Regions from separate parts of the Rheinheimera metallidurans genome, predicted to be linked through region 3. Evidence: predicted binding sites of a transcription regulator. Region 3 holds the regulator's gene; each other region holds the start of a gene.
The links. Region 3 encodes sigma-54, which starts transcription at its own class of promoters, with help from an activator protein. Its sites were predicted from a motif close to TGGCANGNTNCNTGCTT; they were not measured.
Positions count from the first base shown of each region.

Region 1: the regulator sigma-54 is predicted to act here: its motif matches at 1,642-1,658, upstream of flgF (flagellar basal-body rod protein FlgF).
Region 2: the regulator sigma-54 is predicted to act here: its motif matches at 1,882-1,898, upstream of glnA (glutamate--ammonia ligase).

Region 1 covers NZ_JALAHQ010000002.1:723,303-727,492, reverse strand. The annotation lists gene MN199_RS08790 (flagellar hook assembly protein FlgD) at 1-149, shown strand, start outside; gene flgE (flagellar hook protein FlgE) at 169-1,533, shown strand; gene flgF (flagellar basal-body rod protein FlgF) at 1,691-2,437, shown strand; gene flgG (flagellar basal-body rod protein FlgG) at 2,474-3,262, shown strand; gene flgH (flagellar basal body L-ring protein FlgH) at 3,274-3,951, shown strand; gene MN199_RS08765 (flagellar basal body P-ring protein FlgI) at 3,962-4,190, shown strand, end outside.
Region 2 covers NZ_JALAHQ010000003.1:419,871-424,060, reverse strand. The annotation lists gene typA (translational GTPase TypA) at 1-1,608, opposite strand, end outside; gene glnA (glutamate--ammonia ligase) at 1,950-3,359, shown strand; gene MN199_RS11055 (DUF4124 domain-containing protein) at 3,477-3,995, shown strand; gene glnL (nitrogen regulation protein NR(II)) at 4,074-4,190, shown strand, end outside.
Region 3 covers NZ_JALAHQ010000001.1:62,854-67,043, forward strand. The annotation lists gene rapZ (RNase adapter RapZ) at 1-248, opposite strand, end outside; gene ptsN (PTS IIA-like nitrogen regulatory protein PtsN) at 245-718, opposite strand; gene hpf (ribosome hibernation-promoting factor, HPF/YfiA family) at 726-1,013, opposite strand; gene MN199_RS00335 (RNA polymerase factor sigma-54) at 1,041-2,528, opposite strand; gene lptB (LPS export ABC transporter ATP-binding protein) at 2,578-3,300, opposite strand; gene lptA (lipopolysaccharide transport periplasmic protein LptA) at 3,297-3,782, opposite strand; gene lptC (LPS export ABC transporter periplasmic protein LptC) at 3,772-4,190, opposite strand, start outside.

The DNA.
Region 1 (4,190 bases), on a different contig from region 3:
CCGACGGAACTAACGCCAGCTTACCGGTTAATGTATACGCGCCAGTGGGTAGCGTTAGCATGAATAATGCCGGCGGCGGCATAACACTGAACGTGCTTGGGCTAGGCGCAGTGAAATTAAGTGATGTATTAGAAGTATCTTACAGTTAATAGCGAGCTGAGGTGAATTATGAGTTTTAATATTGCATTAAGCGGCATAGCCGCAGCACAAAAAGATTTAGATACCACGGCGAATAACATCGCCAACGTAAATACCACGGGTTTTAAAGAGTCGCGTGCTGAGTTTGCCGATGTGTATGCCACGTCGATTTTCTCATCTGGCCGCACTAAAGTGGGTGACGGTGTTGCTACATCAGTTATTGCCCAGCAGTTTAGCCAAGGCTCACTACAATTTACCAATAACTCGCTAGATTTAGCGGTAACTGGCGAAGGATTTTTTGCATTAACACCGGACCGACAATCTCAGGATTTAACCTACACGCGTTCTGGTGCGTTTAAGCTAAATAAAGATAACTTTATTGTCGATAATAACGGCAATTTTTTGCAGGGCTTTGCGGTCGATCCGGTAACGGGTGAAAACCAGTCGGTCAGTTTAAGTACGACACAGCCAATATCAATTCCAACGTCGGCTGGCGCCCCTCGTGCAACCAGTAATGTATTTTTAAGCATGAACTTAGATTCTAGAGCTGTAGAAACAGGCTCAACGACTTTTGACCCTACTGATAGAGCGACTTATAACCACTCTACCTCTGTTACCGTTTACGACAGCTTAGGTGAGGCACATACGGTTACAACATATTTTAGAAAATTAGCTACGCCTACACCACCTGCTGCGGCAGAGTGGGAAACGAAATTGGTGTGGGATGATAATACTGCGCATCCAACTATTCCGGCACCAGTGGCACCGGCAACGCGTAATCCTAATTCTTGGTTTAGTGGCGATAATCTGCAATTTGACTCAAACGGTTCATTTAGATTGCCAGCACCGCCAGCAGCTGCGCCAACAATTGGGGTACCAACAGCGGATTTAAATGATCCGGCTAATGGCTACCTTACTAATGGTGCACAATTTTCAGCACCAGTAGTAGTAAATTTTCGCGATGCATCGGGTGTTAAATTGCCTACGCAATATGCCTCTAACTTTGATGTTCAAAATTTGAGCCAAGATGGTACAACCGTAGGTAACTTAACTGGGGTTGATATAGATGCGTTTGGTAGAGTACTTGCAAGTTATAGTAACGGTGATTCCGCCTACTTAGCGCAAGTAACCTTGGTTCGCTTTGCTAACGTGCAGGGCTTAAAGCAGGTGGGTAATACCTCGTGGAAGCAAAGTATTACCTCGGGCGAGCCGATAGGCGGCCAGGCCAATACCGGTACCTTTGGCGCGGTTAACGCCTCATCGCTGGAGCAGTCTAACGTTAACCTAACGACAGAACTGGTTGATTTAATTAGCGCACAGCGTAATTTTCAAGCGAACTCAAGAGCGCTTGAAGTTAATAGCACCTTGCAGCAAACCGTACTGCAAATACGCTAAACTTGTTAAATTAAAAAAACACCACCGCTTGCGGTGGTGTTTTTTTATGCATGAATATAACGCCATTTTTCAATGAATTACAGTGATTTATTAATTATGTGCGTTTGTTGGCATTAAACGTGCTTTGTTATTGTAGAGATGATTAACGGAGCTCGTTATGGATCACCTGTTATATATCGCCATGAGCGGCGCTAAAGAAAATATGAATGGCATGGCCGTGCGGTCAAACAACCTTGCTAATGCTAGCACTGCTGGTTTTAAAGCCGACTTTGAGCAAGCACGTTCAATGCAGGCATTTGGTGAAGGCTTGCCTACGCGGGTGTTTTCATTGACTGAACGACCAAGTCAAAACTTTGACGCAGGCGCAATTATTTTAACTGAGCGTGAGCTAGACGTCGCTATTCAAGGCGATGGCTGGCTTGCGGTGCAAGCGCCCGATGGCAACGAAGCTTATACCCGTAGCGGCAATTTGCAAATTAGTGCCGCCGGCATGCTGGAAACAGCCAGTGGCTTACCGGTGATGGGAGATGATGGTCCAATCCAATTACCTGTACCTTTAGCTAAAGTCGAAATTGCTCAAGATGGCAGTATTAGCGTATTGCCGCAGGGCGCACCAGCAGAAGCTATGGCGGTAGTAGGCCGTATTAAATTAGTTCGGCCGTTAAATAGCGAGATGGATAAAGGCAATGATGGCTTATTTCGCCGCAAAGACGGCCAAATCGCAGAAGCTAGTGTAGATGTTAGCCTACTAAAAGGTGCGATAGAAGGCAGTAATGTGAATGCAGTGGGTGAAATGACCTACATGATCAGCTTACAGCGCCAATTTGAACTGCAAGTAAAGATGATGAAAAGCGCTGAAGATATGGATCGTCAGCAAAATCAGTTACTCAGAATAGTTGGCTAATAGATTTATTTTAGGGCGAAAGCCCGGGAGGCAAGCATGCATCCAGCTTTATGGATAAGTAAAACCGGTTTAGATGCGAAACAGCGCGATATATCGGTTATTTCAAACAACTTGGCTAACGCCAGCACGGTAGGCTTTAAGAAAAGCCGCGCTATTTTTGAAGATTTATTGTATCAAAACGTCAATCAGCCAGGCGGTGCCTCGTCACAAAACTCGGAACTGCCTAACGGTTTGATGATAGGTGCCGGTACTAAGGTGGTGGCAACCCAGAAAAACTTTACTCAGGGCAACATGATTACCACGGACAATAGTCTGGATATGATGATTCAAGGCCATGGTTTTTTTGAAATTATGATGCCAGACGGTTCTATTTCATATAGTCGCAATGGTCAATTCACCGTTGATGATGAAGGTAATCTGGTTACCTCTGGTGCTGGTTACCAAGTGCAACCGAACATTGCTATTCCACCTGATGCACAAAGTATTACTGTATCGCAAGATGGGCAAGTATCGGTGCAGCTTCCAGGGCAAGGCCAACCGGCAGTGTTAGGGCAGCTTACGGTTACTAATTTTATTAATCCAGCTGGCCTTGAACCTATTGGCCAAAACTTGTTTAGTGAAACGGGGGCCAGTGGTGCACCCGTGCAGGGGATCCCTGGCCTTGAAGGCTTAGGCATTATTGTGCAGGGTGCTCTTGAAACCTCAAACGTCAACGTAACGGAAGAGCTCGTTAACTTAATTGAAAGCCAGCGTGTGTACGAGATGAATTCTAAAGTTATTTCAGCCGTTGACCAAATGCTGGGCACAGCAATTCAGCAGCTGTAATAGGGGGCGTTATGTTGCGAATATTATTAGGGTTAAGCTGCATGTTATTGTTCAGTGGTTGTGCGTCATTGCAACCGCCCGAGCAGGATGATCCTTATTTCGCGCCACTGGCACCGGATCAGCCCGCTAAATCTTTAGCGCAAAGTGGCTCATTGTTTGCTGGGAATTACTCTAATAGTTTGTATTCGGATAATAAAGCCAGACACGAAGGTGACATTATTACCGTGGTGCTGCGCGAAAGTACGCAGGCAAGTAAAAAAGCTAAAACTGAAATGCAAAAAGATAGCTCAACGTCTATTGAGCCGATGATTGGCCTTAGTGGTCGGCCGGTATCTGTGGCGGGTAATGTGTTGCAGTTTGGCGCTGGCTCTACTTCTGACTACAAGGGCGATTCAAAAGCCGATCAAAGCAATAGTTTAGTTGGTAATATTTCGGTGAATGTATTACAGGTACTTAATAACGGTAACTTAGTAATTCGTGGTGAAAAGTGGTTAACACTTAATACCGGTAAAGAGTATATCCGTCTTACTGGCGTTATTAGATCACAAGATGTTGATGTAAATAACACGGTTGAATCGACCAAGATAGCCAATGCACGCATTGAATATAGTGGCACGGGTGCGCACCATAATGGCCAATCGCCAGGGTGGTTAAGCCAGTTCTTCAATGGCCCATTATGGCCTTTCTAGGAGAGCATAAATGAAACGTTTGCTTCTAATAATACTGCCTATCTGTGTATTTGCTTTACCTGTCAGCGCAGCACGGATTAAAGATGTCGCTGATGTAGAAGGGGTACGGCCGAACCAATTAGTGGGTTATGGTTTAGTTGTCGGCCTGCCGGGCACGGGTGAACAAAGCCCGTTTACCGAGCAGAGTTTTCGCACCATGCTAAGCAATTTTGGCATTTCCTTGCCAGGCAATATGAAAG
Region 2 (4,190 bases), on a different contig from region 3:
GCTACGGCTATGAATACCAATAACTTGGCCTTCATAAACTTCTTCAGCATGACCTATAAACATACGACCACGTTCCTGCAACGAGAAGATGGCATAACCAGCAGCTTTACCCATAGCGTTTGAAATCATTACGCCGTTAGTGCGCTGACCAATAGTGCCGCCTTTATACGGGCCGTAGTGATCAAAGCTGTGGTACATTAAACCAGTACCTGAAGTGATGGTCATAAAGTCAGTTCTAAAACCAATTAAACCACGGCTTGGCATCATGAAATCTAAACGAATACGGCCTTTACCATCTGGCTGCATGTTAGTGATTTCCGCTTTACGCTCACCCATTTTTTCCATGATTGAACCCTGATGCTTCTCTTCACAGTCAATGGTAACGTTTTCCATTGGCTCCATTTTCACATCATCGATCACTTTCATGATTACTTCTGGACGCGATACAGCCAATTCATAACCTTCACGACGCATACTTTCAATTAATACGCTTAAATGCAATTCGCCACGGCCTGACACACGGAATTTATCACCGTCGCCCGTTTCTTCAACTCGTAACGCGACGTTGTGTTTTAACTCTGACTGTAAGCGATCTAAAATTTGACGTGAGGTAACAAACTTACCTTCTTTACCAGCAAAAGGTGAGGTATTAACTTGAAACGTCATTGTTACCGTAGGCTCATCAATGGTTAATGGCGGTAACGCTTCAGGTTTAGTGGTAGTACAAATGGTGTCAGAAATTTTCAGCTCGCCTAAACCGGTAAAGGCAACAATGTCACCCGCGGTGGCTTCTTCAATTTCAACGCGCTCTAAACCTAAGTAACCAAATACTTGGCCAACTTTAGCATTACGCTTTTTACCATCAGCACTAAGAATAGTGACTTGCTGGTTTGGCTTTAACGTACCACGCTTAATACGGCCGATACCGATAATGCCTAAGTAGCTAGAATAATCTAACTGAGAAACTTGAATTTGGGTTTCGCCGTTTAGCTCTACTGATGGTGGTGCAACGTGCTTAACAATAGCGGCGAATAGATCGTCGATATTTTCTTTTTTATCGTTGTAATCTAAGGTTGCCCAACCGTTTAACGCCGATGCGTAAACAATTGGAAAGTCTAACTGTTCGTCAGTAGCACCTAAGTTGTCGAATAAATCGAATACTTGGTCAATAACCCAATCTGGACGCGCGCCCGGACGGTCAATTTTATTTACTACTACTATTGGCTTTAAACCATGAGCAAACGCTTTTTGCGTCACAAAACGCGTCTGCGGCATTGGGCCATCAACCGCATCAACCAGTAATAATACTGAGTCGGCCATTGATAATACACGCTCAACCTCACCACCGAAGTCGGCGTGGCCCGGTGTATCAAGAATATTAATGTGATAGCCATTCCAGCGTACCGAGGTGTTTTTCGCTAGGATAGTTATACCACGTTCAGATTCCTGCGCATCAGAGTCCATCATGCGCTCTTGTAATTTAGCGCGAGCATCAAAAGTGCCTGATTGCTGTAATAGTTTATCAACCAAGGTTGTTTTACCGTGGTCAACGTGAGCAATAATGGCAATATTGCGCAGTTTATCTAAATTTGTTGCAGTAACGCTCATGTAAACTATCCTCTGTGGCACTAGATGACCATAATGACCACCAGGCAAAACTAACTGAAACTTAAGGGCGCATATTCTACTCTTTTTTTATACAGAAAGAAAAACTGCAACAGCAGTTTTAGCAATTTATTTTTTAGCAGTGCGTTAATGTATCGTTATTAGCCTTGTGCATACGCACCTAAAAAGAGCAACGGCGCACCAAAATAGTGCAAACTAATATGGGCTTTAATTGGAAATTCAAACATAACACTTATTATCAATAGGTTACATGTTTGGCATATAACTAGCATTAAACAAATGACTGTAGTAAGTAGCTAAAAACTAATTAATTGGAGGAATGCATGTCTGCATCATCTGTACTGAGTTTAATGAAAGAAAATGAAGTTAAGTTTGTAGATTTACGTTTTACCGACACTAAGGGTAAAGAGCAGCACCTTACCATTCCAGCTAACCAGATTAATGAAGACTTTTTTGAAGACGGGAAAATGTTTGACGGCTCGTCAATGGCTGGCTGGAAAGGCATAAACGACTCAGACATGATTTTAATGCCCGACACCAGCACCGCGGTGTTAGATCCGTTTTTTGAAGAAACCACATTAATTATTACCTGTGATGTTATTGAACCAAGCACTATGCAAGGGTATGACCGTGACCCTCGTTCTATTGCTAAACGCTCGGAAGAATACCTAAAGTCGACCGGTATTGCCGACACTGCGCTGTTCGGCCCAGAGCCAGAGTTTTTTATGTTTGACGACATTCGCTTTGAAACCAATATGTCAGGGTCTTTCTTCAAAATTAACTCCACTGAAGCGGCTTGGAACTCAGGCACGAGTTACGAAGAGGGCAATAAAGGCCACCGTCCAAGCGTAAAAGGCGGTTATTTTCCGCTGCCACCAGTAGACTCAAGCCACGATATTCGCAGCGCTATGTGTATGGTGCTAGAGGAAATGGGGCAAACAGTTGAAGCTCATCATCATGAAGTAGCTACTGCTGGACAAAACGAAATTGCTACTAAATTTAATAGCTTAACAAAAAAGGCAGATGAAACTCAGCAGCTAAAGTATGTAGTACAAAACGTTGCTCACCTGTATGGTAAAACCGTTACCTTTATGCCAAAACCACTGGTTGGCGATAACGGTTCAGGCATGCACTGCCATCAATCATTAGTTAAAAACGGCGTCAACTTATTTGCTGGTGATAAATATGCTGGCTTGTCAGAATTAGCGCTGTACTACATTGGTGGTTTAATTAAACATGCTAAAGCGTTAAATGCGTTTACCAACCCATCAACTAACTCATACAAACGTTTAGTGCCTCACTACGAAGCGCCGGTAATGTTAGCGTACTCGGCGCGTAACCGCTCAGCATCTATTCGTATTCCGTTAGTGTCTAGTGCTAAAGCACGCCGTATTGAATGTCGCTTTCCAGATCCAGCGGCTAACCCATACCTGGCTTTTGCTGCCCAGTTAATGGCAGGCTTAGACGGTATTCAAAATAAAATTCATCCTGGCGATGCCATGGATAAAGATTTATATGACTTGCCAGCAGAAGAAGCAGCGAATATTCCTAAGGTAGCCAGTACATTGGAAGAGGCGCTAAACGAGTTAGATAAAAACCGCGCAATATTTACTAAAGGCGGCGTTATGTCTGATGCAATGATCGATGCTTACATCGGTATCAAACGTGCCGAAGCCCTAAGAGTAGCTGTAGCTGTTCATCCATTAGAGTTTGAACTTTACTATAGCGTTTAAGCTACTGGTTCAATATGAAGCTCACTACGGTGAGCTTTTTTTGTAGAAAAATAATACAAAACACGTTAAAGTAGCGGCCAATAAAACAATAATAATAAAATGCAAATGGACGCAGTTATGAATAAAATAGGATTTGTTTTAATATTATTGCTAGCAAGCAGCGCGCTATATGCTCAGGACAATAAAAAGGTTTTTGTTACCAAAGACGCTAATGGTGTTTTAGTGTTTTCTGATAGCCCGCAAGCTGGTGCTGAAGAGCTTAACCTATCAAGTCGAGCCAACATCATGGCTGCGACAGATCCAACCTTACCTGCACGTAAACCTCCAGCCAAAGAACCCTATACGGTAGATATTGCCCAGCCTGAAGACCAAGCCACAGTGCGTGACAACACTGGCTCTGTTTATGTAACCGGTAAAATTGGTCCGATGTTTGAACGCGGCCTGCGAGTGCGGTTATTGGTAGATGGCCAACCTCTAGCAGAGCCGCAAAGTAATGCGGTATTTATATTACGCGATATTGAGCGCGGCGAACATAAATTACAAATGGAACTGTTTGATCAGCAAGGTAAAGTTATTGCCACTAGCCCGGTTACAACATTCTACTTACACAGAACGTCAACAATATCGGCTAACTAAACTGTATTTCATGCATTTCACACTAAACTGAATTACACTACTAGCGCTACGCACCACTTTGGTGCAAAGGGTGACATAGTGACACAATTTGATAACGCGACAGAGCAACTACACACTAATATTACTGAACAGCTAACCACCGCCGTTATGCTGTTAGATGCTAACTTGCAGATCCGGTATTTTAATACCGCATGC
Region 3 (4,190 bases):
AAAATGGTTAGATCAAGTTTGCGTGGTAAATATGACAGTATTTCGGCTAATTCGTCTGGATCTTCTGGCAGGTTGCGTACGTCAATACTTACCGCAACGCGTTCATACTGCCCCATCACTGTGGTGGCTAATGTTGGTAATAAATTCACAGGAATATTATCAACACAGTAGTAGCCTAAATCTTCCATTACGCGCAGTGCAACTGACTTCCCTGAACCGGAACGACCGCTGACAACTAGTAATTTCATTTTGCTATTTCCGTTGCACTATAATCGAGTAACAATTGATACAGCTGCTGATTGGTCTCTGCGTGCCGTATTTTTCGGGTAAAGTCTTTTTGGCTAAACATTTTTGCCATGCTAGCTAATGTACTTAGGTGCGCTTGACATTGATCTTCGGGAATTAGCATGGCACAGAATATATCTACTGGTTGATTATCAATAGCATCAAACGCTATGGCTTCTTTGCTTACTACGAACACTAAAATAGGCTTAGTGACTACTTTTAGTTTTCCGTGTGGAATTGCAATGCCGCCGCCTATACCCGTAGAGCCGAGCTTTTCTCGTGTCATTAGCGCTTCAAGAATGCTGTATTCTGATATATCAGGTAACTGCTGATGTGCCAGCTCGGCGATGTATTCAAGAATACGTTTTTTGCTGTTAAAAAGAACTGCACTTTTAGTGCAGTTCTCGGTAAGCATTGAAGTTAAGTTCATCATCTTCTAATTAATGTCGTGCAGTCTTTTCTTTATGCTTAATTACCTGGCGATCTAATTTGTCGATCAACAGGTCAATTGCAGCATACATATTCTCGTCTTCTGCTACTGCAAATACTTCAGCGCCATTTAGCAGTAACTTAGATTCGGCGATATGTTTCAATTTTTCCACGTTTAGAGTCACGTGTACATTGTTTATCTGGTCAAAATGCCGTTCTAGCTTTGCAAATTTAGTATCAACGTATTGTTTTATAGCTGTTGTAATTTCAACATGACGACCAGTTAACGTGATTTGCATAGACATGTTCCTTCTTTTGGGCTTAATTTACAGCAACGTTTTGCGTTGATTTGAGGGAGGTATATACAGTGATTCGCGGTACTTTGCAATTGTACGGCGGGCCACATTAATACCCTGTTCTAACAGAATGTCCGCCATTTTGCTATCGCTAAGTGGCTTAGTTGGGTTTTCTGCAGCGACTAACTTTTTGATAAAGGCTCGAATGGCTGTAGATGAACATTCACCTCCCGTTTCTGTGCTTACATGGCTAGAAAAAAAGAATTTTAGTTCAAAAATGCCCCTAGGTGTGTGCATATACTTTTGGGTGGTTACGCGCGAAATTGTTGATTCATGCATACCTACCATTTCAGCAACATCATTTAACACCATAGGTTTCATTGCCTCTTCGCCGTGCTCAAAAAACGCTTGTTGCTGCTGTACAATACAGTTTGATACCTTTAATAAGGTTTCGTTACGACTTTCTAAACTTTTTAAAAACCACTTGGCTTCTTGTAAATGCGAGCGAATAAATTGAGTATCGGCGCTATTTTTTGCAGTACGCGACATTGACGCATATTGTTGATTGATACGTACTTTGGGCATTGCATCTGGATTAAGTTCAACTTGCCAGCGGCCTTTAACCTTAGTTACGCTAACATCAGGAATAACATACTGTTGTTCTTCACGAATGACATCAGCACCCGGCCGAGGGTTTAAACTTTGTATCAGCTGCATAACCTCTTTTAATTCGTCCTCTTTGAGTTTAGTCACTCGCATTAAAGAACGAAAGTCGCGATTGGCTAAAAACTCAGTATGCTCTCGAATCATACTTTGCGCTTCGGCTAAATAGGGCGTGTCTGCTGAAAATTGGCGCAGTTGCACCAGTAAACATTCTTGCACTGAGCGTGCGCCAACACCGATAGGGTCAAATAACTGAATACGTTTTATCACCGCTTCAACTTCGTCAGCTTCAACGTAGTCTAAGCCAAGCGACTCAAGAATGTCGTCACAACTAATGGTTAATAAGCCATTGCCATCGATAGCTTCAATAATAACTTCGGCAATAATGCGATCGGTCGCGGAAAATGGGGTTAACTGCATTTGCCAGCGCAGATAGTCTTGCAGTGTTTCAGTGGTTTCGCCTTGATATACTAGATCTTCTTCACCACTGCTATTACCTGCCGTAACTGGCGCTGCGCTTACTAGGTCATCCCAATTATTGTCGAGCGGCAAATCTTCCTGAATATTTTGCTCAGTCATGGATTCGCTGCTGTCGGGCTCTGATGGCTCATAGTTTTCATCAGACGCGTACTCAGCCTCGTAGTTACTGTGTTCTGAGGTGTCTGATGCGTCTTTGGGATCGGCAGAAAAACTGTCGTACTCGTCTTCTGCTTCTAGCAGTGGGTTAGCATCCAGCGCTTCCTGAATTTCTTGTTGCAACTCAATGGTCGACAACTGTAACAAGCGTATAGCTTGCTGTAGCTGCGGTGTCATGGTGAGTTGCTGTCCTAAGCGAAGTTGCAAAGAGGGCTTCATCTACTTCTACCGTTATCCTGAATGATCCGCTGCAATGGTTTTTTATTTACTATAGCCTGAATTGCTCGCCGAGGTATACATCGCGTACCTTCTGATTTGCTAGTACGTCTTGTGGTGAGCCTGACGCTATCAGTTCTCCATGACTAACAATATAGGCAATTTCACAGACATCAAGGGTTTCGCGCACATTATGGTCGGTGATAAGTACTCCGATACCGCGTTGGCCAAGATGCTGAATTATCTTTTTGATATCTAACACGGATATTGGGTCAACGCCAGCAAAGGGCTCGTCAAGTAAAATAAATGCTGGGTTAGCGGCGAGTGCTCTGGCAATTTCTACGCGTCGGCGTTCACCGCCAGACAAGCTCATACCTAGGCTATGTTTAATATGGCCAATGTGAAATTCTTCTAATAAATCGTCTGCGATTTCCGCTCTTTTGGCATTATTTAGCTCTTTTCGGGTTTGTAGAATTGCCAGTAAGTTGTCATACACCGATAGTTTGCGAAAAATAGAACTTTCTTGGGGTAAATAACCAATACCTTGGCGAGCACGAGCATGCATAGGGTCAAAGGTTATGTCCTTATCGTTTAGGATAATATGACCTTTATCTGATGGCACCAGACCAACAATCATATAAAATGTTGTGGTTTTACCTGCACCATTTGGGCCTAACAGCCCAACAATTTGGCCCGCGCTTACTTCTAAGCTAACATCTTTTACGACCTGTCGACCCTTGTAGCTTTTGGCTAGATGTGATGCAACTAACTTCATGGGTTGTTTTTTTCCTCAGGGGTAAAAATAGTGGTAACACGCTTAGTCTTGTCACTTTCGGCGCTTAATTGCTGTTTTTCGACGTTATATTTAATGCTAGAGGCTTTAACAACGCTGCCGCTTTGTGTCAGTTCGGCGTCTCCGGTTAGCGTTAATGTACGGCTTAAGGGTTCATAGCGCATTTCAAGAGCTTGTGCTGTTACCGTTTTCCCATCTGCTTGCATCTGCGAATAAGTTACCGGCTTACCTGTGGCCAGATAAATTTCCTTACCTTTACCGGCTCGGGCATTAATTTCTAGCTGGTCGGCCTTCATCTGCATCGAACCTTGAGTAATAACAACGTTGCTACGGTAGGTAAGTACGTTTTCTTCAACTGATACCAGGTTATCTGCGTCTATTTGAATTTTTTGTGTGTAATCGGGTGCCGCGGCCATTAAGCTTGAGCTGCATAGCAGTAAAACAAACATAAAATTAGTCTTCATTGTCATATACCGTTTGCTCATGTTGTACCAATTGGAATGTTTTTGTTGTTAAGTCAGCTTTAATGCCGCTGCCTTTGATATAGAAACCCTTGCCACTAATTAATACTGGCTGATTATTTTGTAATCGATTATCAGGAAACAGCATTTCTAAGCTCTCGGTTTCGATATGCTCGATTAATTCATCGTGCTGTAGGCTGTCAATTTTTACTTGTTGTTCTAAAATGATTTTATCCTGAGGGAACCACACCGCATACTGGCTACTGCCTTGCCATATTGGCTGATGTTGTTCGTTATACAGGGTATATACTGGCTTTTCAAATTGGGTGAAACCTAGTAGCTCAAAATGCTCTAAGCGCTTTGCGCTAATACTATCAACCAAATAACCGTCGCTGTTAAAAATACGCCGAG